DNA from 4 places in the Kitasatospora sp. NPDC057940 genome. Region 2 is predicted to be linked to each of the others. Evidence: riboswitches for the same ligand, from Rfam matches in the RefSeq annotation. Region 2 holds a riboswitch; each other region holds the start of a gene.

What was found. A riboswitch is a leader RNA that binds a small molecule or an ion and turns the genes downstream of it on or off. The one in region 2 is predicted to bind cobalamin.
Region 1: another riboswitch for cobalamin. It lies ahead of ACFVTF_RS07595 (CoA-acylating methylmalonate-semialdehyde dehydrogenase); the one in region 2 lies ahead of ACFVTF_RS24215 (HoxN/HupN/NixA family nickel/cobalt transporter).
Region 3: another riboswitch for cobalamin. It lies ahead of ACFVTF_RS30490 (FecCD family ABC transporter permease); the one in region 2 lies ahead of ACFVTF_RS24215 (HoxN/HupN/NixA family nickel/cobalt transporter).
Region 4: another riboswitch for cobalamin. It lies ahead of ACFVTF_RS35245 (ribonucleoside-diphosphate reductase subunit alpha); the one in region 2 lies ahead of ACFVTF_RS24215 (HoxN/HupN/NixA family nickel/cobalt transporter).

Annotation. Positions count from the first base shown of each region.
Region 1 covers NZ_JBHVPH010000003.1:389,798-397,331, reverse strand. Annotated here, with positions in the region: gene ACFVTF_RS07625 (ABC transporter permease) at 1-696, shown strand, start outside; gene ACFVTF_RS07620 (ABC transporter permease) at 693-1,544, shown strand; gene ACFVTF_RS07615 (ABC transporter ATP-binding protein) at 1,541-3,010, shown strand; gene ACFVTF_RS07610 (MarR family winged helix-turn-helix transcriptional regulator) at 3,014-3,544, opposite strand; gene ACFVTF_RS07605 (M56 family metallopeptidase) at 3,756-4,703, opposite strand; partial or broken gene ACFVTF_RS07600 (BlaI/MecI/CopY family transcriptional regulator) at 4,832-5,194, opposite strand; cobalamin riboswitch at 5,445-5,636, shown strand; gene ACFVTF_RS07595 (CoA-acylating methylmalonate-semialdehyde dehydrogenase) at 5,852-7,351, shown strand; gene ACFVTF_RS07590 (acyl-CoA dehydrogenase family protein) at 7,359-7,534, shown strand, end outside.
Region 2 covers NZ_JBHVPH010000017.1:59,181-66,714, forward strand. Annotated here, with positions in the region: gene aroC (chorismate synthase) at 1-159, shown strand, start outside; gene ACFVTF_RS24185 (shikimate kinase) at 156-677, shown strand; gene aroB (3-dehydroquinate synthase) at 670-1,761, shown strand; gene aroQ (type II 3-dehydroquinate dehydratase) at 1,770-2,198, shown strand; gene ACFVTF_RS24200 (AAA family ATPase) at 2,278-3,129, shown strand; gene ACFVTF_RS24205 (Fpg/Nei family DNA glycosylase) at 3,210-4,019, shown strand; gene ACFVTF_RS24210 (ArsR/SmtB family transcription factor) at 4,039-4,422, opposite strand; cobalamin riboswitch at 4,504-4,718, shown strand; gene ACFVTF_RS24215 (HoxN/HupN/NixA family nickel/cobalt transporter) at 4,748-5,863, shown strand; gene ACFVTF_RS24220 (type B 50S ribosomal protein L31) at 5,966-6,214, opposite strand; gene rpmG (50S ribosomal protein L33) at 6,293-6,457, opposite strand; gene rpmB (50S ribosomal protein L28) at 6,583-6,819, shown strand; gene rpsN (30S ribosomal protein S14) at 6,819-7,124, shown strand; gene ACFVTF_RS24240 (CobW family GTP-binding protein) at 7,121-7,534, shown strand, end outside.
Region 3 covers NZ_JBHVPH010000026.1:98,800-106,333, forward strand. Annotated here, with positions in the region: gene ACFVTF_RS30460 (ABC transporter substrate-binding protein) at 969-1,898, shown strand; gene ACFVTF_RS30465 (amino acid ABC transporter permease) at 1,936-2,910, shown strand; gene ACFVTF_RS30470 (amino acid ABC transporter ATP-binding protein) at 2,907-3,704, shown strand; gene ACFVTF_RS30475 (CGNR zinc finger domain-containing protein) at 3,818-4,408, shown strand; gene sodX (nickel-type superoxide dismutase maturation protease) at 4,450-4,884, opposite strand; gene sodN (superoxide dismutase, Ni) at 5,108-5,503, shown strand; cobalamin riboswitch at 5,592-5,731, shown strand; gene ACFVTF_RS30490 (FecCD family ABC transporter permease) at 5,821-6,903, shown strand; gene ACFVTF_RS30495 (ABC transporter ATP-binding protein) at 6,903-7,534, shown strand, end outside.
Region 4 covers NZ_JBHVPH010000039.1:12,226-19,759, forward strand. Annotated here, with positions in the region: gene ACFVTF_RS35225 (glycosyltransferase family 2 protein) at 1-356, opposite strand, end outside; gene ACFVTF_RS35230 (hypothetical protein) at 440-1,354, opposite strand; gene ACFVTF_RS35235 (glycoside hydrolase family 26 protein) at 1,537-2,991, opposite strand; gene ACFVTF_RS35240 (hypothetical protein) at 3,132-4,160, opposite strand; cobalamin riboswitch at 4,604-4,746, shown strand; gene ACFVTF_RS35245 (ribonucleoside-diphosphate reductase subunit alpha) at 4,938-7,349, shown strand; gene ACFVTF_RS35250 (ribonucleotide-diphosphate reductase subunit beta) at 7,346-7,534, shown strand, end outside.

The DNA of each region.
Region 1 (7,534 bases), on a different contig from region 2:
GCGCGCGGCCAGCACGTCACCGACATCCTCGCCGGCCCCTTCCCCAACACCCTGCTCCTGGGCACCATCGCCCTCGCCCTGAGCACCGTCGGCGCCCTCGCGCTCGGGAGTTGGGCCGCCCTGCGCCCCGGCGGACGCACCGACCGCGCCATCGACGCCGCCTCCACCGCCGCGTTCGCCCTCCCGGAGTTCGTCGTCTCCGTCGCCCTCCTGCTCCTGCTGTCCCAGTGGACCGGCTGGCTGCCCGCCGTCACGCTCACCGGCCCCGACGGAGCCCCCGAGTCCTGGACCATGCTCGTCCTGCCGGTGCTCTCGCTGGCCATCCCCCAGATCGGCTGGAACACCCGCATCGTGCGCGGCGCGCTCGCCGACCAGGCGGCGCTGCCGCACGTCCAGGCCGCCGTCCTCGACGGCCTCGCGCGCCGACGCGTCCTCAGCCACCACATGCTCCCCGGCGCCCTGTCCGCCATCGCCGTCGGCATCGCCACCTCCGCCGGCATGCTGCTGGGCGGCACCGTCGTCGTCGAGACCCTCTTCAACTACCCCGGCATCGGCGCCGTCCTGGCCGGGGCCATCGCCGACCGCGACACCCCGCTCGTCGCCGGAGTCGTGGCCGCGGCCGGCGCCGCCATCAGCCTGCTCCTGCTGCTGGCCGACCTCATCCGCACCACCGCCCTCGGAGAGGAGCGCCGATGACCGCCGATGCCCCGACCGCAGCGGCCCCCGCGCCCGCCACCCGGCGCAGCGGGCGCGTGCTCGTCCGCGCCGTCCCGGCGCTCCTGCTCGTCCTCCTCGCCCTCGCCGGGCCGCTCCTCGCCCCGCACCCCATCGACACCCCCGTCACCATCCCCTACGCCGGATCAGGCGGCGACGCGCCGCTCGGCGGTGACCAGCTCGGCCGCGACGTCCTCAGCCGCCTGCTGACCGGCGGCGCACCCCTGATCGCCACGGCCGTGGCCATCGCCCTGGTCGTCACGGCGGCGGCCACCGTCCTCGGCATCCTCGCCGTCCTGCGGCCCCGGCTCGGCCGGTGGATCGAACGCGCCGCCGACCTGACGATCCTCCTGCCCTCCGTCCTCGCCATCATGCTCATCGCCCTGGCCTGGCCCGCCGGCGGGCGCCTGGCCGTCGCGGCCGCCGCCACCCTCCTGGGCATCCCCTACGCCGTGCGCATCGTCGCCGCGGCAGCCGCCCCCATCGCCGCCACCGGCTACGTCGAGGCCGCGGCCGTCGGCGGCGAACGCCTGTGGCACCTGACGGTCCGCGAGGTGCTGCCCAACCTGCGCTCCACCCTCCTCGCCCTGTTCGGCCTGCGCTTCGTCGAAGGCGTCTACATCGTCTCGGTCGCCGCCTTCCTCCAGCTCGGCCCCCAACCCCCGGAAGCCGACTGGGCGTTGATGATCCGCGAGAACGCCGCCGGGATCACCCTCAACCCCTGGGCGGTCGGCGCGCCGTGCCTGGCCATCGGGCTGCTCGCCATCAGTGTCAACCTCGCCGCCGAAGCCCTCGCCCCCGCCCGGCCGACCCCGGAGACCCCGCTGTGAGCACCGCCGCCCCCGCCGCCCGCGCCACGGGCCTGTCCATCGCCCTCGCGGACACGCCCCTGCTCACCGGCGCCACCCTCACCCTCACCCCGGGCCGGGTCACCGCCGTCACCGGCCCCTCCGGCGCCGGCAAGACCACCCTCCTGCGCGCCCTCGCCGGAGCCCTCCCGCCGGGCGCCCGCGTCACCACCGGCACCGTCGACGTCCTCGGCCACGACATCCTCGCCCTCCCGCCCGAGGACCTGCGCCGCCTTCGCCGCCACAAGCTCGCCTTCGTCGGCCAGGACCCCGGCTCCGGCCTCAACCCGCGCATGCGCGTCGACCGCCTCCTGACCGAGACCGCCGCCGACCGCCGCCGAACCTCCGTGCCCGACCTGCTGCGCGCGGTCCGCCTGCCGGCCGACGAGCGCCTCGAACACCGCCGCCCCGCGGGCCTGTCCGGCGGTCAGCAGCGGCGTGTCGCCCTCGCCCGCGCCCTCGCCCGACGGCCCGAGATCCTCCTCCTCGACGAACCCACCGCCGGCCTCGACCCGGCCCTGCGCGACGACATCGCCGACCTGCTGCGCGAGATCGCCGAGTCCGACGGCCTCGCCATCGCGCTCACCAGCCACGACCCCGACTTCGTCGCCCGCTGCGCCGACGACGTCCTGGCCCTGTGGCCCGACCGCCCTGCGGCGGCCCCGGCCCCTGCTGCGGCGCCGGCTGCGGCCGTGCCGGCCGCACGGGTTCGTCCCCGGGCCGCCTCCGGAACCTCGCCCGTCGTGGAGGTGAAGGCGCTCAGCGCCGGCTTCGGCGCGGTCCGCACCCGCCACCGCGTCTTCGCCGCCCTCGACCTCGTCCTGATGCCCGGCACGCTGACCGGGATCACCGGCCCGTCCGGATGCGGCAAGAGCACGCTGCTGCGCACCCTGGCCGGCCTGCACCGGCCCGAGTCCGGCAGCGTCGTCCTCCACGGCGAACACCTGGCCCCGTCCTACCGGCGCCGCAGTCGCGACCAGCGCCGCCGCATCCAGCTCGTCCCCCAGAACCCCCTCGGCGCCCTCAACCCGGCCCACACCGTCGGGGCCACCCTCACCCGGCCGCTGAAGCTGCACTTCGGCCTCCCCTCCGCCCGGTGCGAGGAGCGCGTCGCCGACCTGCTCACCGCCGTCGGCCTGCCCCCGCACTACGCGACCCGCCACCCCCACGAACTCTCCGGCGGCCAACGCCAGCGCGTCTCCCTCGCCCGCGCCCTGGCCGCCGAACCCGACGTCCTGCTCTGCGACGAGGTCACCTCCGCCCTCGACACCGACACCACCGCCGCGCTCATGGACCTCCTCGACGACCTGCGCACCAGCCGGGGCCTGGCGGTGGTCCTCGTCAGCCACGACCTCCCCCTCGTCACCGGCCGCGCCGACCACGTCCTGCCGCTCGCGGGCCCCCACCCCGCACCGCTCGCGGCGCAGCAGCCCGCCGGCGTCCGCTGACTCCTACTCGGCGACCCACCGCCGGCGCTGTCCGCCGGTGAGCACCCAGCCGGGGCCCGGCCGCGAGGGTGCGCGGCGTCCCGCGCCGCGGGCGGCCGCCGTGCACACCCGCCGCAGCAGGGAGTTGAGTTCGGCGCGCTGGCCCTTCGTCAACGAGGCGAGCAGGTCGCCCTGGACGGCGGACGCGTCGTCGTGCAGCACGTCCAGCGCCGCCTGCCCGGCCGGGGTGATCGTCAGCACCTCCTGCCGCCCGCCGATCTGGACGACCATGGAGTGCACCAGGCCTGCGGACAGGAGGTCGTCCAGGGCCTGGGCGGAGTCGGTCCCGGTTGCGGCGGCGGCGTGCTCGGTGAGGTCGCGGCGCCCGTGCGGCCCCAACTGGGCGAGTGCGGACAGCATCGCCTGATGGGCCGGGCCCATTCCCCTCGCGTCGAGCCGGTCGGCCAGCAGCCGGTCGACCGCCCGGCCGGCCGTCGACAGGAGGTAGACGGTCTGTTCGAAGGGGCTCGTCGAGCCCGTCCTCCCGTCGTACACACCAGGTCCCATCGTCCGGTGGCCGCCGTGTTCTCGGTCCGGGGCCATGCTGGCGGCACCCGCGCGGGGACGCCGAGCCCGCGGGCCGGAGTGGACGCGGGCCGGAGTGGACGCGGCTGCTGATCGCCGGAGGGCGGCAGCGCCAAGGCCCGCACGGGTCAGCCGAGCCTCACCATACCCGGACCCGCACGGTTGGTCTACATCGATGTCGTCAAACCGTGCCGTGATCCCTCAGGGCCCGGGCCGCGTACTCGACGTACTCGTGCAGCCCGTAGGCCAAGGCCGCGCCGAGCAGGGCCGCGAGCGTGACGGCGGCGACCAGGGCGACGGCGGCGTGCGCCCTGCGGCCGGTCGGGCGGGCGGGTTCGGGGCCCAGGAGGGCCCGGACGCGCTGGGGCACGGGGCCGGTGTTCACGGACAGCAGGGGCCCGGCGCCCCGGCGGGCGGGCGGTGATCCGGCCAGGGCCGCCCGGGCGATGGCGGTCGCGGCGGTGCGCCGGTCGGTGACCGCGGCGGCGGCCTGCTCGTCGGCCCAGCGTTCCAGGTGGTAGTCGAGGTCGACCCGCAGCCGGGCCAGCGCCGGGTGCACGGCGGCGGAGAGGTCGGCGGCGGCGGACAGCAGGTGGTGGCGCCCGCGCAGGTGGGCGCGCTCGTGGGCGAGGAGCACCGCGCGCTCCTCCGGCCCCAGCGCGCGCAGCATGCCGGTCGAGACGACGACGCGGCCGGGGCGCCCCCGGTGGCCTGGCAGGGCGAAGGCCTCGGCCTCCTCGCCCGCGACCACGAGCAGGTCGCCGTCGCTCGTCGCATCGGCCGTCAGGCCCCAGGCGCGGGCGAGGAGCACGCGGTGCCCGCGCCAGCGCAGCGTCAGCCGTACGGCCTGGACGGCCAGCGCGGCCCCGGCGGCGCAGGACACCGGCACCACGGCCGGCCACCGGGCGACGACGCCGGACAGCGGCAGGTGCTCCAGGCCCGCCAGGAACGGGACGTGGAACAGCCCGACGAGTGCCGCGACGGTGCCGCCCGCCAGCAGGACGGCTCCGCCCGTGAGTGCGAGCGAGGCCTCGCGCGGAGGGAGCAGCAGGGCCAGGCGGCGTGCGGCGGGCGCCGCGGCCCAGGGGAGCAGCAGGGCCAGGGCGACGATCGCCAGGATCAGGCCCATGCGTCGTCCTCGCGCTCGGGCCTGCCGGAGTCCGTCGCGGTCGCGGTCGCGGTCGTGGTCGTGGTCGTGGTCGTGGTCGCGGTTGTGGCCCCGGCATCGGTCCGGGCCCCGGCCTGGGCATCGGCTCGGGCTTCGAGGAGCAGGCTGCGCAGGACGTCCTCGTCGTCCTCGGACAGGGAGGAGACGAACCGCTTCAGCACGAGGTCCCGCCGGGGTTCCTTCTCCAACTCCCGGCGCATGCGCCCGGCCGCCAGTCCGGCGGCGTCCTCCACCGGGGCGTAGGCGAAGGACCGCGCGGGGCGGCTGCGGACCAGGGTGCCCTTCTCGTGCAGGCGGGTGAGGATCGTCGCCACGGTGGTGCGGGCCAGCCCGTGGTCCAGCGCCTCCTTGACCTGCTGGGCGGTCAGCGGCTCGCCGGCCGCCCACAGCACCGCCAGCACGTCCGCGACCAGCTCCCCGTGCGGACGCCTGGCGTCCCGACCGTCCCTCACATCGTTCTCCCTGTCCCGACACTCCCGGCAGGCACACCCCCGGTGCCGACGGCGGCCGGCGGCCGAGGCCCGCCCGCGCCGGTATGGCGAAGATGGGCTCGACCTGTGTTGCTTAGGTGTGCCTCAGCTAACTTTACGGGCTCGTGGCGCGGCGCTGCCGGGTGCCTGATCGCGGGCGCCGCCCGGTCGCGTGGTGCTCGGCGCGGCGGGAACCCGATGGCGCAACGCGCGTGCGGGCCTCTGGACTTACTAGGACGTCCAACTATATGGTCGAGGACAGGTCCGCGGTGTCAGGGAAGCCGGTGTGAGTCCGGCACGGTCCCGCCACTGTGACCGGGGAGTTCGTCCTCGCAGACGAAGGCCACTGGCAGCCAGCCGGGAAGGCCTGGGGGCGTGCGGTGATCCGGGAGTCAGGATACCGGCCGCGGGTGTTCCGTGTTTTCCACGAGGATGGAGACGACACGCATGACTCCGGGCTGCTCCCGCTCCACTGCTGCTCCTGGTCGTCCCGTGCCCACGGCCGCCGGGGCGTCCACGCCCTGACGTTCCGTGCTGCCGCCGTACGCCCGTGCCGAGGGGCGCACCACCGTGTGCCCGCCGACGGGCGGCGGCCTCCGATCCTCCTCCTCTCCCCACCCTGTCGAGAGAAGGAACCCGATGGTCCGAGAACTGACCCACTTCGTCGCCGGCAAGCCCACCGCCGGCACCTCCGGTCGCTTCGGCGACGTGTACGACCCCAACACCGGCCGGGTGCAGGCCCGGGTGCCGCTGGCGGGCCGGGCCGAGGTCGAGGCGGTGATCGCCGACGCCGCGCAGGCCCAGCCCGCGTGGGCCGCGTGGAACCCGCAGCGGCGGGCCCGCGTCCTGCTGCGCTTCCTCCAACTCGTCGAGCAGGAGAAGGACGAGCTGGCCCGGCTGCTGTCCGCCGAGCACGGCAAGACCGTGGCCGATGCCCACGGCGACATCCAACGCGGCCTGGAGGTCGTGGAGTTCGCCGCCGGCATCCCGCACCTGCTGAAGGGCGAGTTCAGCGACAACGCGGGCACCGGCATCGACGTGTACTCGATGCGCCAGCCGCTCGGCGTGGTCGCCGGCATCACGCCGTTCAACTTCCCGGCGATGATCCCGCTCTGGAAGGCCGCACCCGCCCTCGCCTGCGGCAACGCCTTCGTCCTCAAGCCCTCGGAGCGCGACCCCTCGGTGCCGCTGCGCCTGGCCGAACTGTTCCTGGAGGCCGGGCTGCCGCCGGGCGTGCTGAACGTCGTCAACGGCGGCAAGGAGGCCGTGGACACCCTGCTGGAGGACCCGCGGGTGCAGGCGGTCGGGTTCGTCGGCTCCACGCCGATCGCCCAGTACGTCTACGCCACCGCCGCCGCGCACGGGAAGCGGGCGCAGTGCTTCGGCGGCGCCAAGAACCACCTGATCGTGATGCCGGACGCCGACCTCGACCAGGCCGCGGACGCCCTGATCGGCGCCGGCTACGGCTCGGCCGGCGAGCGCTGCATGGCGATCTCGGTGGCCGTCCCCGTGGGGGAGGAGACCGCCGACGCCCTGGTGGCCAAACTGGTCGAGCGGATCGCCGCGTTGAAGGTCGGGCGCTCGGACGACCCGGCGGCGGACTTCGGCCCGCTGGTCGGCGCCGACGCGCTGGAGCGGGTCCGCGGCTACCTGGACCTCGGGGTCGAGGAGGGCGCCGAACTCGTGGTCGACGGGCGGGACTTCCGGCTGGAGGGCCACGAGGGCGGCTACTTCCTCGGCGCCTCGCTGTTCGACCGGGTGACGCCCGACATGCGGATCTACCGGGAGGAGATCTTCGGCCCCGTCCTGACCGTGCTCCGCGCCGCCGACTACGAGGAGGCGCTGCGCCTGCCCAGCGAGCACGAGTTCGGCAACGGCGTGGCCATCTACACCCGGGACGGCGACACGGCCCGGGACTTCGCCCGCCGGGTGAACACCGGCATGGTCGGCGTCAACGTGCCGATCCCCGTGCCGGTCGCGTACCACACCTTCGGTGGCTGGAAGCGCTCCGGGTTCGGCGACCTCAACCAGCACGGGCCGGACTCGATCCGCTTCTACACCCGCACCCGCACCGTCACCTCGCGCTGGCCCTCCGGGGTCAAGGAGGGCGCGAGCTTCACCATCCCGACGATGGGCTGAGGACGCCGTGCACGACCTCACCGAGGACCAGCTCGCCATCGCGGCGACCACCCGGGCCTTCGCCCGCGAACACCTGGCGCCGAACGCGGTCGCGTGGGACCAGGCCAAGCACTTCCCGGTGGACGTGCTGCGCAAGGCGGCGGACGTCGGCCTGGCCGGTGTCTACGTACGCGAGGAGTCCGG
Region 2 (7,534 bases):
CGCTCGGACGTCTGCGCCGTGCCGGCCGCCGGGATCGTCGCCGAGGCGATGGTCGCGCTGGTGCTGGCCGACGCGGTGAACGAGAAGTTCGGTGGTGACCACGTCTCCGAGACCCGCCGCAACGTGCAGGGCTACCTCGACAACCTGATCATCCGATGACCGTTCCGGTCGTTGTGCTGGTCGGCCCGCCCGGCAGTGGCAAGTCCACCGTCGGGCGGGCCCTGGCCGAGCGCCTGGGCGTCGGTTTCCGGGACACCGACGCCGACATCGAGGCGCTGGCCGGCAAGCCCATCCCGGAGATCTTCATCGACGAGGGCGAGCCGCACTTCCGCGAGCTGGAGGTCCGGGCCGTGCGCACGGGCGCCACGGAGCACGACGGCGTCCTGGCACTCGGCGGCGGCGCGGTGATGGCCGAGGCCACCCGCGCCCTGCTGCGCGAGCTGCCGGTCGTCTTCCTGGAGGTCCCGCTGGCGGACGCGGTCAAGCGGGTCGGCCTGGACGCCCCGCGCCCGCTGCTGGCCATCAACCCGCGGGCCCGCTGGCGCGAGCTGATGGAGGCCCGCCGGCCCCTCTACCTGGAGGTGGCCACCGCCGTCGTCGACACCGCCGGCCGCACCCCCGAGCAGGTCGCGGACGCCGTACTGGAAGCACTGGAGCTGAAGACCCCCCATGACTGACCCCATCGTCAGGATTCACGTCGGCGGCAACGCCGGCCACGACCCGTACGACGTGCTGATCGGCCACCAGCTGCTCGGCGAGCTGGCGCCGCTGATCGGCACCCGCGCCAAGCGGGTCGCGATCATCCACCCCGAGGCGCTGTCCGCCACCGCCGACGCCATCCGCGAGGACCTGCTCGGCGAGGGCTACGAGGCGATCGCGCTCCAGGTGCCCAACGCCGAGGACGCCAAGAGCGCCGAGGTCGCCGCGTACTGCTGGTCGGTGCTCGGGCAGACCGGCTTCACCCGCAGCGACGTCGTCGTCGGCCTCGGCGGCGGCGCCACCACCGACCTGGCCGGCTTCGTCGCCGCGACCTGGCTGCGCGGCGTCCGCTGGATCTCCATGCCCACCACGCTGCTCGGCATGGTCGACGCGGCCGTCGGCGGCAAGACCGGCATCAACATCGCCGAGGGCAAGAACATGGTCGGCGCCTTCCACCCGCCGGTGGGCGTGCTGGCCGACCTCGACACCCTGGCGACCGTGCCCAAGCACGACTACGTCTCCGGCCTCGCCGAGGTCATCAAGTGCGGCTTCATCGCCGACCCGGCCATCCTCGACCTGATCGAGGCCGACCCGGAGGGCGCCAAGACCCCGGACGGCCGGCACACCGTCGAGCTGATCCGCCGCGCCATCCAGGTCAAGGCCGACGTGGTCTCCGGGGACCTCAAGGAGTCCGGCCGGCGCGAGATCCTCAACTACGGCCACACCCTCGGCCACGCCATCGAGCGCAACGAGCGCTACAAGTGGCGGCACGGCGCCGCGATCTCCATCGGCATGGTCTTCGCCGCCGAACTCGGCCGCCTGGCAGGCCGGTTGGACGACGAGACGGCCGACCGGCACCGCACCGTGCTGGCCTCCGTCGGCCTGCCGCTGCGCTACCAGGCGGACGCCTGGCCGAAGCTGCTGGACGCCATGAAGATCGACAAGAAGTCGCGCGGCGACCTGATCCGCTTCATCGTCCTGGACGGCCTCGGCAAGACCTCCGTCCTGGAGGGCCCCGACCCGTCCCTGCTGGTCGCCGCCTACGCGGAGGTCTCGGCGTGACCAGGGTCATGGTGCTCAACGGCCCCAACCTCGGGCGGCTCGGCAGCCGTGAACCGGACGTCTACGGCGCCACCTCCTACGCCGGGCTGGTCGAGCGCTGCACCGCGCTCGGCAAGGAGTTCGGCTTCGAGGTCGAGGTGCACGAGACCAACTCCGAGCAGCAGATGGTGGAGTGGCTGCACGAGGCGGCCGACGGCAAGGTGCCCGTGGTGATCAACCCGGGCGCGTTCACGCACTACTCGTACGCGATGCGGGACGCCGCCTCGCAGCGCACCGCGCCGCTGATCGAGGTGCACATCTCCAACCCGTACGCCCGGGAGACCTTCCGGCACACCTCGGTGATCGCCGCGGTGGCCTCCGGCACCATCGCGGGATTCGGGCTCGGCTCGTACGAGCTGGCCCTGCGCGCCCTGGCCGAGCAACTCACCACGCGCTGACGCCTGGTCAGCGGCCCGGCGGCGGACTGTGCCCGCCGCCGGGCCGCCGTGTAGTCTCCCCGCTGAGAGGTGTCGGGAGGTGACCGTGACGCAGTACGCCGGGGGTGGGCACGTCCCGCCGCGTCCCGCCGCTCCGCCGGGGCCGCAGCCGCCGGGGGCCGCCGCGCCGCCGCCGGTGCCGCCCGCTCCGGCTCCTGTTCCCGCTCCCGTTCCCGCCGCCGCGCCGCCGGTTCCGGCCGCTCCTGTTTCCGCGCCCGCCCCGGCCGCACCCGCGCCCGGCGCGCCGGTCCCCGGCGGGGCCACCGGGCACTTCGTGCTGCCCTCCGGCACGCCCGTGCAACTCCCCGCCCACCCGCCGCAGCGGCACGCGCCCACCAGCCCGATCGCCGTGCTGCTGATCGGCCCGGCCGGGGCGGGCAAGACCACCGTCGCCCGGTACTGGGCCGAGCGCCGGCCCAGCCCGACCGCGCACATCAGCCTGGACGACGTCCGCGAGTGGGTGCAGTCCGGCTTCGCCAACCCGCAGTCCGGCTGGAACAACGCCTCCGAGGCGCAGTACCGGCTGGCCCGCCGCACCTGCGGCTTCGCCTGCCGCAACTACCTGGCCAACGGCATCTCCTGCATCATCGACGACGCCGTCTTCCCGGACCGCCCGGCCATCGGCCTCGGCGGCTGGAAGCGGCACATCGGCCCCGGCATGATCCCGGTCGTGCTGCTGCCCAGCCTGGACTCCGTGCTGCACCGCAACGCCCGGCGCGGCGGCACCCGGCGGCTCGGTGACGAGGAGGTGGCGCGGATCCACGGCCGGATGGCGGGCTGGTACAACTCCGGGCTGCCGATCATCGACAACTCGTACCTGGACGTGGCCGGCACCGCCGCCGAGCTGGACCGCGTCATCCTGGCCCGGCTGATGGGCATGCCGGTGCGCTGACCTGCGACGATCCGGCGGTGTCGGTACCGGCTGCGATGATGTGCGGGTCCTGTCGAACCACCCCGGGGGAGCTGACGCCCGTGCCGGAAGGCCACATCATCCACCGCCTCGCCGCCGAGAACCGGAAGGCCTTCGGCGGCCGCCCGGTCGAGGTGTCCAGCCCGCAGGGCCGGTTCGCCGACGAGGCCAAGGCCATCGACGGGCAGCTGCTCACCGCGGCCGAAGCCGTCGGCAAGCACCTGTTCCTCGGCTTCGAGGAGGGCGCCTGGGTGCACGTCCACCTCGGCCTCTACGGCGGCTTCGCCTTCGGCACCGGGCCCGCGCCCGAGCCGGTCGGCCTGGTCCGGCTGCGGCTGGCCAACGACGACGGCTACGCCGACCTGCGCGGGCCCAACACCTGCGCGCTGGTCACCGATGCGGAGAAGGCCGCCGTCGCGGCCCGGCTGGGCCCCGACCCGCTGCGCGCCGACGCCGACCCGCAGGCCGCCTGGCGCCGGATATCGGCCAGCCGGACGACCGTCGCCGCGCTGCTGATGGACCAGAAGGTGCTGGCCGGGGTGGGCAACGTCTACCGGGCCGAGGTGCTGTTCCGCCACGGGATCAACCCGCACCGCGCCGGCCGCGACCTCACCCGGGCCGAGTGGGACGCGATCTGGGCCGACCTGGTCGCCCTGATGCACGAGGGCGTCGGCGCGGGCCGGATCGACACCGTCCGCCCCGAGCACACCCCCGAGGCGATGGGCCGCCCGCCGCGCGTCGACGACCACGGCGGTGAGGTGTACGTCTACCGGCGGGCCGCGATGCCCTGCCTGGTCTGCGGCACCGACGTCCGGACGGAGCAGCACGCCGCGCGCAACCTCTTCTGGTGCCCCGCCTGCCAGGCGGCCTGACCGGGCACTGTCCGGCCGGTCAGCCGACGGCCGTGCTGGGCTCGTGGTGTTCGGCGGCGGCGCACGCGTCGAGGAGGGGGCGCAGGGCCTCGTCCACGAGCCGGTAGCGCACGACCCGTCCGTCCTTGTCCCCGGCGACCACGCCCGCGGTGCGGAGCAGCCGCAGGGCCTGGGACACGGCGGGGTCGCGCATGCCGGTGGCGACGGCGAGGTCGGAGACGGCGAGCGGGCCGGCCCGGTGGAGGGCGAGCAGGAGGGCGAGCCGCCCGGGGTCGGCGAGCAGGGAGAACCGCTCGGCCCAGGTGCGGACGTGCGCGGGGTCGCCGATCGCGGCGATGGCCTCGCAGACCCGGTGTCCGTCGATGGTGCGGTGGCCCGCGCGGTCGGCCGGTACGAGATGCATGCGCACATTGTTGCAGGAGGGGGCCTGTGATCCTGGACACCTGCGCAGGTACGCAGCCTTGCAAGGGTGGGTCCTGGCCCCTACGGTGTTCCCCGCCGTGGTGCTCGGGAAGACCGGTGACGGATCCTCAGGGGTCCCAGTCCGGAGCGGCCCTCGCCACTGTGATCGGGCCATCGTGATCGTCGACGATGGAGAGACGTCCGTACCCACGACGCCACTGGGAGCCTCGCGCACCTGGGAAGGCGGGTACGGGACCCCCGTAAGCCAGGAGACCGGCCACGGCATCTCACGAAGTGTTTCCACGAGGTGCTGGAGCGTGACCCGAATGACCTTGCCCGAAACCGCCGCGGCTGCCGAGGCACCGGCGACACCGTCCGTGCTGCCCACGTTCCGCTGGAAGCGCGAGGACACCGTCCGTACGGCCGGGCTGATGGGGGTGATCCTGGCCATGCACGTGGTGGCCTTCGGGACGCTCATCTTCCTGGTCGCGCCCCACAACTACGCGGTCGGCACCCAGGTCTTCGGGGTGGGCCTCGGGATCACCGCGTACACCCTCGGCATGCGGCACGCCTTCGACGCCGACCACATCGCGGTGATCGACAACACCACCCGCAAGCTGATGGCGGACGGCAAGCGGCCGGTCTCGGTCGGCTTCTGGTTCGCCCTCGGGCACTCCTCGATGGTGGTGCTGATGGCCGCCCTGGTGGCGGGCGGCGCGCAGCTGGCCAGCACGCTGATGGACGACGACTCGACCACCCACAAGTGGCTCGGGATGGTCGGCACGACGGCCTCCGGCGCGTTCCTCTACCTGATCGGCGCGCTCAACCTGGCCGCGCTGCTCGGCATACTCAAGGTGTTCCGGGCGATGCGGGCCGGGTCGTACGACGAGGCGCAGCTGGAGGAGCACCTCAACTCGCGCGGCTTCATGGCCCGGGTGCTGAACCGGGCGACCCGGTCGATCACCCGGCCCGGGCAGATGTTCCCGGTGGGCATGGTGCTGGGGCTGGGCTTCGACACCGCGACCGAGGTCACCCTGATGGTGATGGCCGGGTCGGGCGCGGCGGCCGGGCTGCCCTGGTACGCGATCGTCTGCCTGCCGCTGCTGTTCGCGGCCGGGATGAGCCTGTTCGACACCCTGGACGGGACGTTCATGAACTTCGCGTACCAGTGGGCCTTCGCCAACCCGGTCCGGAAGGTGTACTACAACCTGACGATCACTGGGCTGTCGATCGCGGTGGCCTTCGTCATCGGCACCATCGAACTGGTCGGCGTGCTGCACGAGAAGCTCGATCTGACCGACCCGGTCACCGGCTGGATCGCGGGCATCTCGCTGGACAACGTCGGCTACGCGATCGCCGGGCTGTTCGTGGTGGTCTGGGCCGCGGCGATCGCCTACTGGAAGCTGGCCCGGGTGGAGAAACGCTGGGCGGCCGCCGAGTAGCGACGGCCGCGATCAGCGACGGCAGCGAACAGCGAGCAGCGACGGCGCCTCCCCCGGGATCCCGGGGGGGGGCGCCGTTTCGTCGCTGCGGGGCGTTGCCGGTCAGTGCCGGTCGCCGTAGCGCCGGCGGAACCGCTCGACCCGGCCGGCGGTGTCCATGACGCGGGACTGGCCGGTGTAGAAGGGGTGGCTGGCCGAGGAGGTCTCGACGTCGATCACCGGGTAGGTGTTGCCGTCCTCCCACTCGACGGTGCGGTCGCTGGTGACGGTCGACCGGGTGAGGAAGGCGAGGCCGCCGACCTTGTCGCGGAAGACGACGGGGCGGTAGGCGGGGTGGATGCCGGGCTTCATGGCGGGCTCCTTCGGGCGGGCTGGTGGGCTGGCTGGCGGGGTTCGGCTCGGGTGGGGTTCGGCTCGGGCGGGCGGGGTTCAGCGCTCTTCGCGGAAGTCGACGTGCCGGCGCGCGACCGGGTCGTACTTGCGCAGGACCATCCGGTCCGGGTCGTTGCGGCGGTTCTTGCGGGTCACGTACGTGTAGCCGGTGCCGGCGGTGGAGCGGAGCTTGATGACGGGGCGCAGTTCACTGCGGGCCATGGGTGTCCTCCCGGGTTGGCGGGGTGTTCGGGGCTGGGACGAAACCGTACATCGAAATGGAAGTCATTTTCATCTGGTGTAACGTGAGCTCCGTCCTGCCCATTCCCGGACGCCAGGGAGCACCCATGTCCGCCCACTGCCAACTCACCGGCCGCCGACCCGGATTCGGCAACGCGATCTCACACTCGCACCGCCGCACCCGCCGCCGCTTCGACCCCAACATCCAGCACAAGCGCTACTGGCTGCCCGGCGAGGGCCGGTACGTCCGGCTCACCCTCAGCGCCAAGGGCATCCGCACCATCGACACGATCGGCATCGAGGCCGCCGTCGCCCGCATCCGCGCCCGAGGGGGGAAGGTCTGATGGCCAAGCAGAGCAAGATCGCCAAGAACGAGCGGCGCCGCGCCGTCGTGGCCCGGTACGCCGAGCGCCGCGCCGAGCTCAAGCGGGTCATCGCCCACCCCGGCACCGCCCCCGCCGAACGCGCCGCCGCCCAGGCCGAACTCGCCCGCCAGCCCCGCGACGCCAGCGCCACCCGGATCCGCAACCGCGACGCCGTCGACGGCCGCCCCCGCGGCTACCTGCGCGCCTTCGGCCTCTCCCGGGTCAACCTGCGCGTCCACGCCCACGCCGGCCACCTGCCCGGCGTCCGCAAGGCCAGCTGGTGAGCGGCGTGGACGGGATCAAGCTGCCCGTGGTGGTCGTCGCCGGACTGCACGCCGACCGGCGCCGCGCCGCCGTCCTGGAGTTGGCGGCGGCCGCGGTGGACGCGGTGGTCCTCCACCACGACCTGCGGGACGCCTCGCAGGGCGTCGTCCACCGCGAACTGCGCGACACCGGAGGCGGGTTCGACGCCGCCGACGTCCCGCTGGTGAACGACTGCCCCTGCTGCGCCCTGCGCGAGGACCTGCTGCCGCGACTGCTGCGGATCGCCGACGAAGGCCGGTACGGGCTCGCGATCGTCGAACTGTGGGGTGGCAGCGACCCGCACCCGGCCGTCGAGGTGATCGCCGGGGGAGAGGCGGACGGCCGCCACCTGGAGGACGCCGTCGAACTCGCGGGCGTGGTCACGGCCGTC
Region 3 (7,534 bases), on a different contig from region 2:
ACGGACAGGACGACCCGTCCGGAAACCGGAAACCGGGTACGCCGAAGCGGACCCGGGGGGCTGGGTCGGGGCGCTGCCGTCGGGCGGCGCCCTCGGATGAGGGTTTTATGGGTCTTGTTGGTCCGCGTAGTGCTTCCGGGCCGAGCGTAGGACGGACCAAGGCATCGCACCTATGCCTTTTCGTCCTCGTCACGTGCAGTTCATCGCCGAGCTGTCGCCTCATTGGGGCCCGGCGTCGGAAGCGCCGGGCTCCGGCGGCGGCAACGGTGATGGCGGCACGCGCACCCGCAGGAGTGAACGCAGACGCGCTGGGGAGTCGGCGTCCCGGATACGGAGCCACGTGATGACTTCCGTTCCCGGACACCCCGAGCCTGTCGGGGCTCGGCGGTCTGGTTCGAGCGTTCGGGGGTCACCCGGTACCGAATTCTGACACACCCGCCGCCGGGCCCGGCAGGGCGGGATGGCCGGATCGCGTGTCCGCCATTCCGCGTACACCCGCGCGTCACCGTGGCGGCCGCACGCCCCCGCGCCGTGGCCGACGGCGGCATCCGCGCCGGGGCGGCGGGCCTCCGGGCACCGGGCGGAGGGATCTGCATACTTATGCACGGGGTGACAGGAACACGGAATAAGTCCGAATAGCGGACAGCCCGGGCCCTCGTTATCCGATTTTGATCTGGATGAGGGCCATCTGACCGTCCACAGATGGCAGGATTCCCCCCATCTCGGATCGAGCCGGCCACTGGTCGAGGCGGTTCGCTCGACGTCCACCTCGGCGGAGGGTGGCGGAAGCAGTACCCCGTAGCAACCTGTGCGGCCCTGCCGCGCAGGCATCGCACCACCCGGCCCTGCACGTACGACGACGTACAGCGAAATACACCCGTACAGCGCCGCACGGCCCTGCCAGCCCGGTGTGCCGCCCCCCGCGGCGCGCTCCGCCCGCCCCTCTCCCTCAGGAGGAGATCCCCCTCATGACCCCGCGTACCCAGCGCACCCGGCTTCTCGCGGCCGGCGCGGTCGCCGCCTCCGTCACCCTCGTCCTGACCGGCTGCAGCAGCAGCAAGAGCGACGGTGGCAGCGGCGCGCCCAACGCCTCCACGACCGTCAACGCGGTCAAGGCCGACGACAAGCTCGCCGCCCTCGTCCCCGCCGACGTCAAGTCCTCCGGCAAGCTCGTGGTCGGCGCGGACGCCTCGTACGCGCCGGACGAGTTCAAGGACGACAGCGGCAAGGTCATCGGCATGGACGTGGACCTGGCCAACGCCATCGCGGCCAAGCTCGGGCTGAAGGCCGACGTCCAGGACTCCGGCTTCACCGCGATCATCCCCGGCATCCAGTCGAACAAGTTCCAGCTCGGCATGTCGTCCTTCACGGACAACAAGGAGCGCGAGCAGATCGTCGACATGGTGACCTACTTCAACTCCGGCAGCGCCATCGCGGTCAAGAAGGGCAACCCCGACAAGGTCGACCCCGCCGACCTGTGCGGCAAGAAGGTCGCCGTCCAGACCGGCACCACCCAGGCCGACGAGATCAAGGACACCCGCAACCCGGACTGCGCCAAGGCCGGGAAGCCGGGCATCCAGAACGACGGCGACAAGTTCGACCTCCAGACGGACGTCACCAACGCCGTCGTCTCCGGCCGCGACCAGGCGATGATGGCCGACTCCCAGGTCGTCGACTACGCGATCAAGCAGGCCGGCGGCCAACTGGAGAAGCTCGGCTCCACCTACGGCGTGGCCCCCTACGGCGTCGCCGTCGCCAAGGGCTCCAAGCTCACCCCCGCGATCCAGGGCGCCGTCCAGTCGCTGATCGACGACGGCACCTACAAGCAGATCCTCACCAAGTGGGGCGTCGAGTCCGGCGCCCTCGACAAGTCGACCGTCAACGGCGCCGTGAACTGACCGTCCGCCTGCTCCATCTCTCCCCCGAGGCCACACCGTGAACTCTCTGGACAAGGGGAAGGCGGAGGAGGGACGGCCTGAGACCATCAAGGCCGTCCCGGTCCGCCACCCCGGACGCTGGGTGGGCGCCGTCGTCATCGCCCTGCTCGCGGCGATGCTGCTGAGCGCCCTCTTCACCAACCCCGCTTTCAAGTGGGACATCGTCGGGCAGTACCTGTTCCACGACAGCATCGTGCACGGCATGGTCGTCACGCTGGAACTGACCGTCCTCTCCATGCTGATGGGCGTGATCGGCGGCATCGTCCTCGCCGTGATGCGCCTGTCCCCGAACCCGCTGCTCTCCGGCACCGCCTGGATGTACATCTGGGTCTTCCGCGGCACCCCGGTGCTGGTGCAGCTGGTGTTCTGGAACTTCCTCGGCCTGATCTGGGCCAAGCTGTCGATCGGCGTCCCGTGGGGGCCGGAGTTCTGGTCCGCGGACACCAACGTCCTGATCCCGACCTTCGTCGCCGCCCTGCTGGGCCTCGGCCTCAACGAGGCCGCCTACATGGCGGAGATCGTCCGCGGCGGCATCCAGTCGGTGGACGAGGGCCAGACCGAGGCCGCCCACGCGCTCGGCATGAGCCGGTTCCAGACCATGCGCCGGATCGTCCTGCCCCAGGCCATGCGGGTGATCATCCCACCGACCGGCAACGAGACCATCTCGATGCTCAAGACCACCTCGCTGGTCAGCGTGATCTCCCTGGAGGAGATCTTCCGGGCCGGTCAGGTCATCTACTCCCGGAACTACCAGAACATCCCGCTGCTGATCGTGGTCAGCCTCTGGTACCTGTTCTTCACCTCGCTGCTGACCATCGGCCAGTACTACATCGAGCGCTACTACGCCCGCGGCTCCAACCGGACCCTCCCGCCCACCCCGTTGCAGCGGCTGCGGGGCCTGTTCGCCGGGAAGCCCGCCCCGAAGACCGGCGCCGACGTCGTCCCGGGGCTCGAGGGAGGTGGTCACGTATGACCGACCTGAGCAAGACCCCGGCCGCCGCCACCGGACAGCCGATGGTCCGCGCCGAGGGCGTCCACAAGTCCTACGGCTCCGTGCACGTGCTCAAGGGCATCGACCTGGAGGTCAAGCAGGGCGAGGTGTTCTGCCTGATCGGCCCCTCCGGCTCCGGCAAGTCGACCTTCCTGCGGTGCATCAACCACCTGGAGAAGATCAACGGCGGACGCCTCTGGGTGGACGGCGAACTGGTCGGCTACCAGCAGAAGGGCGACAAGCTCTACGAGCTCAAGGACCGCGAGGTCGCCGTCAAGCGGCGCGACATCGGCATGGTCTTCCAGCGCTTCAACCTGTTCCCGCACATGACGGCCGTCGAGAACGTCATGGAGGCGCCGGTCCAGGTCAAGGGCGAGAGCAAGGCCGCCGCCCGGGAGCGGGCGATGGTCCTGCTGGAGCGGGTCGGCCTCGCCGACAAGGCGAAGAACTACCCCTCCCAGCTCTCCGGCGGCCAGCAGCAGCGCGTCGCGATCGCCCGCGCGCTGGCCATGAAGCCCAAGCTGATGCTGTTCGACGAGCCCACCTCGGCGCTCGACCCCGAACTGGTCGGCGACGTCCTCGACGTCATGCGCGGCCTCGCCGAGGAGGGCATGACCATGGTGGTCGTCACCCACGAGATGGGCTTCGCCCGCGAGGTCGGCGACGCGCTGGTGTTCATGGACGGCGGCGTGGTGGTCGAGTCCGGCAACCCCCGCGAGGTGCTCACGGACCCCCGGCACGAGCGCACCCGCGCCTTCCTCTCCAAGGTGCTGTAGAACCGTACCGACCGGCGCCCGGCAGGCTGCTCCTGCCGGGCGCCGACGTTTTCCCCACCCAGGTAATAGGCTGGACGCAATCAGCCCGTTACCGACCTTCTGGAAGGACCTCCGTGGAGCTCGCCTCTTACGCCGATCTCGCCGTTCGGCTGGTGAACACCGAGGAGCCCGGGCGCGGCACCGACACCCTGACGTCCGTGGACGCGGTGCGCGGCCTGTTCTCCGACTCCTCGCGGGCCGCCGCACAGGCCGACGAGTCCGACCTGCCCCGGCTGCGGGCGGTGCGGACCAGGCTGCGCGGGGTCTTCGAGGCCGCCGCCGAGGGCGACGAGATCCGGGGCGTCGACCTGCTGAACAGCCTGCTGATGGAGTACCCGGTCAGCCCGCTGGTCTCCGGGCACGACTACCTGGACGACGCCGGCCGGCCGCGCTGGCACCTGCACCTGGCCGACAACTCGCCCACCGCCACCGCGCACTTCAGCGCGGTCGCCTGCATGGGCCTGGCCGTCCACCTGACCGAGCTGGGCGCCGACCGGCTCGGCATCTGCCAGGCCGCGCCCTGCCGCAACGCCTACCTGGACACCTCGACCAACCGCTCCCGCCGCTACTGCTCGGACCGCTGCGCGACCCGCGCCAACGTCGCCGCGTACCGGGCCCGCAAGCGCCAGGAGGCCGAGGCCGCGGCACTCGGCGCCGCCGGCTAGGCACTGGCCGGGCCGGGCAGGGCAGGGCAGGGCTCAGAGGGTCAGAGCTCGTCCGCCCAGACGCCCAGGCGGCGGGCCAGGCCCGGCACCCGGGCCAGCCGGGTGCCCAGCAGCAGCCGCTCCAGCCGCCGCCCCGGCGCCAGCCAGGCCGGGCGCGGGCGCAGCCGCAGCAGCACCCGGCCGAGCACCAGCTCGTCCGGGACCGGGCCGTAGCTGCGGCTGTCGCTGTCCACCGGCCGGTTGTCGGACAGCAGCCACCAGCCCCTCGGACGCCGCTCGGCGGCCCGCTTCACCACCAGCAGGTCCTGCTGGAAGGGGTGCCGGAAGAGCACCACCGCGCCGGGCCGGATCGGCGCGCCGTAGCGCACCAGCAGCTGGTCGCCCTCGCGCAGGGTCGGGACCATCGACGGGCCCGCCACGTCGACCAGCCCGAACGGCACCGCGCCGCCGCCCCGCCCCCGGGGTTCCGTGCCCATCGGTTCCGCGCCCGCCGGTTCCGTGCTCCGCGCCACGACTCCTCCTCCCGGACCGCCCGGTCCCAGTCTGCCGTACGGACCGTCACCCCGTTCGATCCGTTCGATGTCCGGATTACCCCGGTTCCGGGTCCGCCTTTTGCCCTAGGCCCACCGCCCGATCGCGAAACCCCGGGTGCGGAAGGGTAATCTCGGGCGCGGGAAGACGATCTAAGGAAGGACTCCCATGTTCTCTCGTCTGTTTGCACCGCGCGCCACCGCCCACGCCCACTGTGACCTGCCCTGCGGCGTGTACGACCCGGCGCAGGCCCGGATCGAGGCCGAGTCGGTCAAGGGCACCCAGGAGAAGTACCAGGCCAACGAGGACCCGGCTTTCCGCACCCGCGCCCTGATCATCAAGGAGCAGCGTGCCGAGGCCGTCAAGCACCACATCTCGGTGCTGTGGAGCGACTACTTCAAGGCCCCGCACTTCGAGAAGTACCCGCAGCTGCACCAGCTGATCAACGACACCCTGAAGGCCGCCTCGGCCGCCAAGGCGTCCACCGACCCCGCCACCGGCCAGGCCCTGCTGGACCTGATCGCCGAGGTCGACAAGATCTTCTGGGAGACCAAGCAGGCCTGAGCCTGACGCGTCGCCACCCGACCGCCCCCGTCCGCGAGCCCGGACGGGGGCGGTCGTGCGTCCACGCCCCATCCGGGCCCGGTAAGGGTTGCCTAGCCTTTGTGGCTGTTATGCTGCCAGGGCGTCCGAGGGGGAAGTCCGGTGCGAATCCGGCGCTGACCCGCAACGGTGAGCGCGGCCCTGGTGGCCGCGCCAGCCCGATCGCCCCCGGCCGCTGAACTCCCGACAACTCGCCGTGGACTGCGAGGGGATGGCGCCCGGACCCGCCCCCGACCGGTGCCTCCCCCGCGCACCCGCGGCCCGAGGCAAGGCGCACCGTGAGCAGCACCGCAGCCGCGGGCAGTGGCGCAACGAGCCCGCCCGCCCGCCGAATACCCGCCCTCCCGCTCGCCGTCGGCCTGGCCGCCGCCCTGCTGCTCTCGCTGCTCTGCGGCGTGGCGCTGGGCGCCTCCGGGATCGGCCTGCCCCGCGCCCTGCGGCTGCTGGCCGCCGGGCTGACGGGCGGACGGCTGGAGGCGGAGGAGGCCGCCGCCTACGCGATCGTCTGGGAGATCCGGCTGCCGCGCGCCGTACTGGCCGCCGTGGTCGGCGCCGGGCTGGCCGCCACCGGGGTCGCCGTCCAGGCCCTGGTGCGCAACGCGCTGGCCGACCCGTTCGTGCTCGGCATCTCCTCCGGCGCGGCCGTCGGCGCCAACGCCGTGCTGCTGCTCGGCGCCTTCGCCTCGCTCGGGGTGTGGGCGATCTCGGCCTCCGCGTTCGGCTCCGCGCTGGTCGCCATGGTGCTGGTCTACCTCGCGGCGCGCACGGCCTACGGGCTCACCCCGCTGCGGCTGGTGCTCACCGGCACCGCGCTCTCCTACGGCTTCTCCGCCGTCACCGCGCTGATGGTCTTCGCGGCCGCCCGCGGCGAGGCCGCCCGGGACGCCATGATGTGGCTGCTCGGCAGCCTCGGCGGCGCCACCTGGGGCTCGGTGCCGATCGCCGCCGCCACCGTGCTGGCCGGCCTGGCGTACCTGGCCTGCGCCGCCGGCCGGCTGGACGCGCTCGCGATGGGCGACGAGACGGCCGCCTCGCTGGGCGTGGACCCGGACCGGCTGCGCCGCGAGCTGTTCGTGGTGACCGCCGCCGTCACCGGCACGGTGGTGGCCGTCAGCGGGGCGATCGGCTTCGTCGGGCTGATGGTGCCGCACCTGGCCCGGATGCTGGTCGGCGCCGGGCACCGCCGGGTGCTGCTGGTCGCGCCGCTCGCCGGGGCGCTGCTGCTGGTCTGGGTGGACATCGTCTCGCGCACCCTGCTGGCGCCCGCCGAACTGCCGGTCGGGGTGGTCACCGCGGTGCTCGGGGTGCCCAGTTTCCTGCTGCTGATGCGCCGTCGCGGCTATTCCTTCGGAGGCCGCTGATGGATCTCGCCCTGGACTCCGTCTCGGTCGAGCTGGCCGGCGCCCGGCTGGTCCACGACGTCACCCTGGACGCCGCCGCCGGGCAGGTGGTCGGGCTGGTCGGGCCGAACGGCAGCGGCAAGTCGACGCTGCTGCGCTGCGTCTACCGGGCGCTGCGGCCGGCCGCCGGGGCCGTCCGGCTGGACGGCGCGGACCTGCACGCGCTGACCACGCGCGAGGCCGCCCGGCGGGTGGCCGCACTCCCCCAGGAGCACTCCGCCGAGTTCGACTTCACGGTGGCCGAGGTGGTCGCCATGGGCCGGCTGCCGCACCGGCGCGGTCTGGGTCCTGTCCTGGGCGGCCCGGGCGCGGACGACCACGCGCGCTGCACCGAGGCGCTGCGCAGGGTCGGCGCCGAGCAGTTGGCCGAGCGGGGCTTCCTGAGCCTGTCCGGCGGCGAGAAGCAGCGGGTGCTGATCGCCCGCGCGCTGGTCCAGGAGCCCCGGCTGCTGGTGCTGGACGAGCCCACCAACCACCTGGACATCGCCCACCAGTTGGACGTGCTGGCGCTGGTCCGGGAGGCCGGCCCGACGGTGCTCACCGCGCTGCACGACCTCAACCTGGCGGCCGGCCACTGCGACCTGCTGTACGT
Region 4 (7,534 bases), on a different contig from region 2:
TCCAGCGCCGGATAGGTGTCGTGGCGGCCGATGGTCGGCACCAGCACGATCAGGAAGTCGTCCTCGACCGGCACGGCCGGCGTCATCCGGCTCACCTGGCGCAGCCGGCGGCGGACCATCAGCACGCCCTGGAAGCCGATCAGGACGCCGAACACCGGCATCCCCCACAGGATGGTGATCGTCCAGCCGAGCGGGGTGGGGTTGGGCACGTAGGCCCAGACCGAGAAGGCGAAGATGACCGTGAAGGAGAAGTAGAACGGGAGGACCCGGGGCTTCCACGACATCTGTCGCTCGGCGAGCCGGGCGGCCTCGCGGGACGTGGTGAGCACCGTCCGTGCGGGGGCTGTCGATGGCATGGCGAAAGTCGCTCCTCGTCTGGTGTCCGGCCGATCCCTTGCAGGAGCCGGGTCGTTCGTGGGCGGTCCGGGGCTGCGGAGGTTCAGGCCTGCGGCGGGCGGTCCTGCGGCGGGCGGTCGGCCGGCGGGCGGTCGGCCGGGGGCACGACCGGGCCGGGGGCGACCGGACCGGGCGTCACCGGCGGCGCGGCGGGCCACGGCTGCTGGGCGAGCGTCGACGGGTGCGGGGCCGGCTGGGCGGGCTGCTGCTGCTGCGCGTACGGCACCGGCTGCGAAGGCTGGGCCGGCGCCGGCTGCGGCCAGGCAGTGGGTTGCGACTGCGGCTGCGGGGTCGGGGGCTGCTGCGGCCACGCGGGCTGCGGCTGCTGCTGGAACGGCGGCTGCGCCGGCCAGGCGGCCTGCTGCTGTTGCTGTTGCTGCTGCTGCTGTTGCTGCGGCCAGGCGGGCTGGTGCTGGAACGGCGGCTGCTGGAACGGCTGCCGGCCCGGGGCCGGCTCGGCCGGGATCGTCTGCAGCAGCGACCAGTGCACCTGGCCGCCCGGCGCCGCGGCGGCCTCCGGTGCCCGCTGCTCCCGCCACTTCAGCCGGGCCAGCAGCAGGATCAGCGCCGCGGTGACGGCCACGCCGAGCGCGAAGGTCGCAAGCTTGAGCCCGCCCTCGGTGGTGCTGGTGAACCACTCCCGCTGCGGCTTGTCCAGCAGCGCGCCGGTCAGGCTGCGCACCCGGTTGTACCCCTCGACCAGCGCGACGCCGGCCGCCACCCCGAGCGCCCAGCCGCGCCCGCGCAGCAGCAGGATTCCCGAAAGCAGGTAGATCAGGCCGTAGTTGAGGCTGCCGGTCTCGGCGTCCACCGAGGTGCCGCCGTAGTAGAAGATGCCTTTGAGGTAGGTCGCGAACCCGACCTGGCCGAAGCAGTTGTACGCCGCCCAAGCGAGCAGCACCGCGCCCCAGCCGACGGCGATGCCGCCGGCCGCGCGCATCGCACGCACCTGTCCCATCCCGCACCCCCGCCCCGCCGGGCCCGTCCCGGCGTCAGCCCCTCGGCTTCGCCGCCACAGGATGCCACACGGCACAACGGACACGGTATTCCAGCCGTTCAAGGGAATTCGGCGCTGTAGCGCACCTCACGGCGCCCGGTTCGACGGGCCTGCGGGGCCGCTCGGCGGACCTGCGGAACGGCTCAACGAACGTGCAGGCCACCCCAGTCGACGTTCGCGCCGAACGGCCCGGCGCCGCCGGTGAGCGCCAGCGGGCTGTGGTAGGTGGCGTTGACGTCCGCGCCGGAGTTGCGCGGCTGATCCGGCGTCAGGTTGTCCGAGGTGAGCGACTGCCCCCAGACCGTCCAGATCGTCCAGGGCGTGCGCCGCAGCGTGTCCGGCTGGCGGGAGTTGACCGGGACGGCGAAGGACTCGGCCAGGATCCGCGGCTTGTCGTAGCCGGCGAGCCCGTCGTAGTACCGCTTGGTCCACACCTCGCCGGTGCCGATCGGGTGCGCGGGGCTGCCGCTGTAGTCGTCCACCCCGACCACGTCGACGTACTGCGAGCCCGGGTAGTAGTCCCACGGGTCCGCGCCGGGGGCTCCGTCCCAGGACACCGGCGTCCAGACGAACAGCAGGTTGTGCAGGCCCCTGGTCTCCACCAGGTAGCGGTAGGTGATCCGCCACAGCGCCTGGTAGTCGGCCGGCTTCTGGCCCGACCACCAGAACCTGCGGGAGCAGTCCTGCACGTTCATCTCGTGGTACGGGCGCAGCAGCACCGGCACGTCGTGGGCGGCCAGGTACTCCAGGTGGTCGGCCAGGTAGGACAGGTCGGTCATCAGCGCGCGGTACTCGGGCGTGTCGTGCGCGCTGTCGACGACCCGGCCGAACCAGCCCTTGTCCTTCGCGGCCGGGGAGTTCGAACAGAGCACCTGCTCGAAGGACTTGACGTCCGAACCGGGGTAGGGCTGGTGGAAGGACATGCCGACGATCCCGGCCGGCCCCCCGCCGTTGTCGGGCAGTTCGGTGGTGGTGCCGTCGCAGTTGCGCTGGACGCCGGCCGTGCCGTACGTGCCGTCGTCGGCGCGCGGGTGACCGGACCAGACGGCGGAGAGCAGGTCGACGGCGTCGTCGGTGTACTGCCAGCCGGGCCGGCAGGTGGGCCACCGTCCGGCCGAGTAGGAGCGCGGGTCGCCGACGCCCCAGCCGGTCTGGCCGTAGCCGGGGCCGAGGTCGGTCTCGACGAAGCCGGGCAGCTTGCCGGTGAGGTCGGCGGCCTTCTTGTAGTAGTAGCCGACCTGCTTGGTGCCGCGGTAGTCGCCGTACTCGGGGTTGTTGCGCTCGTTGTGCGCCTCGACGTGCTGGCCGATCACCGTCCCGCCGCTCTGCCCGGTGCGGGCCCGGCCCTCCAGGTCGGCGAGCAGCTGCTGGACGGCCCGGGCGTTCGGCGAGGCCTGCGGGTCCCGGGCGAGCAGGTCCCGGCCGACCTCCGGCGGCAGGGTGCGGCCGGGGAGGCCGACCGTCACCGGGACGCGGGCGGGCCGTTCGCCGTCGGCCCGGCCGTCGCGCTGCAACAGCGCCACGGCGCCCGCGGCCACCACGACCCCGGCCGCGGCCAGGACGGCGGGCTTGCCGCGCAGGGCTCTGGGCAGGGCCACGGACCGCTCCTCCGGTTGCTCGCCGGCACCGGCCCAGGCGGACACAACCGGAACACTCGTGCGAATGACTGCCCCGAGAGCCTGCCACACTCCCCCGGCACCGGCGAGCGAACCCGCCGGTGCCGGGGTGTCACGGCGGATCAGCCGGCCGCGGCGGCCCCCGGCGCCCCCGGCGCGGCCGCGGCTGCGGCCTTGGCGCGCTGGAGCAGCTGGCCCTTCACGTGCTCGCCGAAGCCGGCGGCCGCCGCGGTGGCGGCGGAGTCGGCGGCGTCGCCGCCCTTCGCCGAGCCCTCGACCGTGAAGTAGGCGTACCGGCCCAGGGTGTTGTGCGTGTTGGTGCAGCCCGGGGTGGCGCAGAAGGCCGGCGCGCCCGGCGCGACGGCGCCCTTGAGGTGGCCGGTGTAGCTCTTCATCGAGGTCTCGGCCTGGATCTTGTGGTCGAAGACCGCCACACCGACGGTCACCGCGCTGTCGCCGGAGACGTAGGTCGCCCGGAGCACCTTCTGGCAGCCTTGGTCACCGAGGACCTTGCCGAGCCCGCCGGTCGTCGAGTTCCCGTCCCAGCAGGGCGAGTCCAGCGAGACGAAGGTCCGGTTCCAGGTGGCGCCGTTGACCGTCACCTGGAGCGCGGAGAACAGTGCCCCCGCGTCCTGCGGCGCCGGGTCGGTGGCGGCCTCCCAGATCGGCTTCGACGGGTCGTCCGGCGCGCCGCCCGGGGTGCCGGACGGGTTCCCGCCCGGGGTCGCGGCGGCACTGGGCGCGGCGCTCTGGGCGGCACCCGATGCGGCGGAGGACGGCCGGCTGGAGGCCGAGGTGACCGGCCCGGCGACCGGCTTGTCGTCGCCGCCCTTCGTCAGCAGCACCGCCCCGCCCGCGATCAGTCCGCCGACCACGACGACCCCGACCGCCACGCCGAGGGCCCGCAGCCGGCGGCGGCGCTTGCCGTCCGCCGCGTTGCGGTCCGCCAGCGCCTCCCAGTTCGGCTCGGAGCGCTGCGGCGCCTGGGGCTGCGGGTACGACTGCGGGTGCTGCTGGGGATGCGGCTGGGAGTGTGCCTGCGGGTGCTGCTGGGGGTACGCCTGGGGGTTCGGCTGCCACTGCTGCCCCGGCTGCGGCAGCGGAGGCTGCCCCGGCGGACCGGGCTGCGCCACCGGCGGCGCGGGCGGCACCGGGGGCCCGTACGAGGCCGGCGGCGGCCCGAAGCCCCCGCTCGGCGGCAACACCGGACCGGGCACCACCGGCGGCTGCTGACCGTGCGCGCCTCCCGGCCCGGTGGGAGGCGTTCCCTGCGGACCCTGCCCGGGTGCGCCAGTTCCGTCGCTCACGCGCCCCCTCGCTTCGCTCGATGATCGCTTCGCGAAACGCGCCCCTCGGCGCTTCGCCCGCTCATGCGCCCAGATCGTAGGGCATGCCCCCGGCAACCGGTCCGCCCGGTGACCGTTCCGTATCGAAACCAGGACGACGGGGCCCGGAATCAGGGCGCCAGGGGCTCGGAATCGGGGCGCCGGGAGCCCGGATCCGAGGCGCCCCAAGGCCACGACCCGCCTCCTCCCGGCACCCCCGGTTATCGCTCCGACACACCGCGCCGTACTACATGTGGGGTCGCATCAGAGAGACACCACTAGATGTATGCTCAATCCTGCTGTCGATGCAGGGGAACCCGGTGCGAATCCGGGACTGCCCCGCAGCGGTGAGCGGGCGGCTCCAGCAGCCGCACCGCGAGTCCGAGTACCTGCCGACGGTGTGCGCACGGGCCCTCCCGCAGAGGCCGCGCCAGCACGAGAACCACCTTCCGGGCCTCGCGGGCGGGCCGGGGACGCCACTGTCGCGCGACGCTTCCTGCGTACGTGCCGTGCTCCCCTGCCCCGAACGGCCCGGTACCCCCCGAGCACCACCGCCGATCGCCGCCAGGAGAGAGCGCCTTGACCACCGCTGCCTCAGCCACCCTGCCCGCCCAGGGCACCGGCCCCGCCCCCACCGACCCGACGGTCTCCGACCCCGGTGGCGCGCTCCTTCGGCTGCTCACCGACCGCAGCGTCGATCTCCCCCAGGTGGACCCCGGCCATGTCGCCGCCGCCGCGCTGCGCGGCCGCCACGCCGGCTCGGACTTCGCCGAGCTGCGCGGGCTGGCCGTGGACGCCGCCGCGTCGATGATCGCCGAGGACCCCCAGTACTCGAAGCTCGCCGCCCGGCTGCTCGCCCTGGAGATCGTCGACGAGGCGAACAGCCAGGGCTCGCGCTCCTTCGCCGCCTCGATCGCCGTCGGCCACGCCGAGGGCCTGATCGGCGACACCACCGCCGCCTTCGTCGCCAAGCACGCCGCCGCCCTGGACGCGCTGATCGACGCCCACGGCGACGACCGCTTCGAGTACTTCGGCCTGCGCACCGTGCAGTCCCGCTACCTGCTGCGCCACCCGATCACCCGCAAGGTCATCGAGACCCCGCAGCACTTCCTGCTCCGCGTCGCCTGCGGCCTGGCGGTCGGCGACAGCGAGCAGTCGGTGCGCGAGGTCGCCGAGCTGTACGGCCTGATGAGCCGGCTGGAGTACCTGACCTCCTCGCCGACCCTGTTCAACTCCGGCACCCGGCACCCGCAGATGTCGAGCTGCTACCTGCTCGACTCCCCGCTGGACAACCTGGACTCGATCTACAACCGCTACGCGCAGATCGCCCGGCTGTCCAAGCACGCCGGCGGCATCGGCCTGTCCTACTCGCGCATCCGCTCGCGCGGCAGCCTGATCCGCGGCACCAACGGCAAGTCCAACGGCATCGTCCCGTTCCTGCGCACCCTCGACTCCTCGGTCGCCGCCGTCAACCAGGGCGGCCGCCGCAAGGGCGCGGCCTGCGTCTACCTGGAGACCTGGCACGCCGACATCGAGGAGTTCCTGGAGCTCCGCGACAACACCGGCGAGGAGGCGCGGCGCACCCACAACCTCAACCTGGCGCACTGGATCCCGGACGAGTTCATGCGCCGGGTCAACGCCAACGAGGACTGGTCGCTGTTCTCCCCCGCCGACGTGCCCGAGCTCGTCGACCTGTGGGGCTCCGACTTCGACGAGGCCTACCGCAAGGCCGAGCTGGCCGGCAAGGCCGTGCGCACCATCCCCGCGCAGACCCTGTACGCCCGGATGATGCGCACCCTGGCACAGACCGGCAACGGCTGGATGACCTTCAAGGACGCCTCCAACCGCGCCGCCAACCAGACCGCGCTCCCCGGCCGCACGGTGCACTCCTCGAACCTGTGCACCGAGATCCTGGAGGTCACGGACGACTCCGAGACCGCCGTCTGCAACCTCGGCTCGGTCAACCTCGGCGCCCACGTCGCCCCGGGGGCCTCCGTCGACGACCTGCTCGGCGCCATGGACTGGGAGCGCCTCGACGCCACCGTCCGCACCGCCGTGACGTTCCTCGACCGCGTGGTGGACATCAACTTCTACCCGACCACCGAGGCCGGCACCTCCAACTCCCGCTGGCGCCCGGTCGGCCTCGGCGTGATGGGCCTCCAGGACGTCTTCTTCAAGCTGCGGATCGACTTCGACTCCGCCGAGGCCGCGCGGCTGTCCACCCTCATCGCCGAGCGCATCATGCTCACCGCGTACGAGCGCTCCGCCGACCTGGCCGAGCAGCTGGGCCGCCACGAGGCCTACGGCGAGACCCGCGCCGCCCGCGGCGAGCTGCACATCGACCACTTCCCGACGGCCGCCCCGCAGTGGGCCGACCGCTGGACCGCGCTGCGCGCCCGCATCGCCGAGACCGGCCTGCGCAACTCGCTGCTGCTGGCCATCGCGCCGACCGCGACCATCGCGTCCATCGCCGGCGTCTACGAGTGCATCGAGCCGCAGGTCTCCAACCTGTTCAAGCGCGAGACGCTGTCCGGCGAGTTCCTCCAGGTCAACCCGTACCTGGTGCGCGAGCTCAAGGAGCTCGGCGTCTGGGACCAGCAGACCCGCGACGCCCTGCGCGAGGCCAACGGCTCCGTCCAGGAGCTGGGCTGGCTGCCCGCCGAGGTCCGCTCGCTCTACCGCACCGCCTGGGAGCTGCCCCAGCGCGCGCTGATCGACCTGGCCGCGGCCCGCATGCCGTACCTCGACCAGAGCCAGTCGCTGAACCTGTTCATGGCGGCGCCGACCATCGGCAAGCTCAGCTCGATGTACGCCTACGCGTGGAAGGTCGGTCTGAAGACCACCTACTACCTGCGCTCGCGCCCGGCGACCCGGATCGCCCAGGCCGCCTCCGGTACCGCCCGCGCCGCCGCGCCCGCGCCCGCGCCCGTGAACACCCCGACCCTCACCCCGGAGGAGGAGGCCGCGCTGGCCTGCTCCCTGGAGAACCCCGAGTCCTGCGAGGCCTGCCAGTGAGCACCCCCGACCGCGAGAAGATGCTGCTCGACCCCGGCTTCGAGCTGACCCTGCGCCCGATGCGCTACCCGTCGTTCTACGACCGGTACCGGGACGCGATCAAGAACACCTGGACCGTCGAGGAGGTGGACCTGCACTCCGACGTCGCCGACCTGGCCAAGCTCAGCGAGGGCGAGCGCCACCTC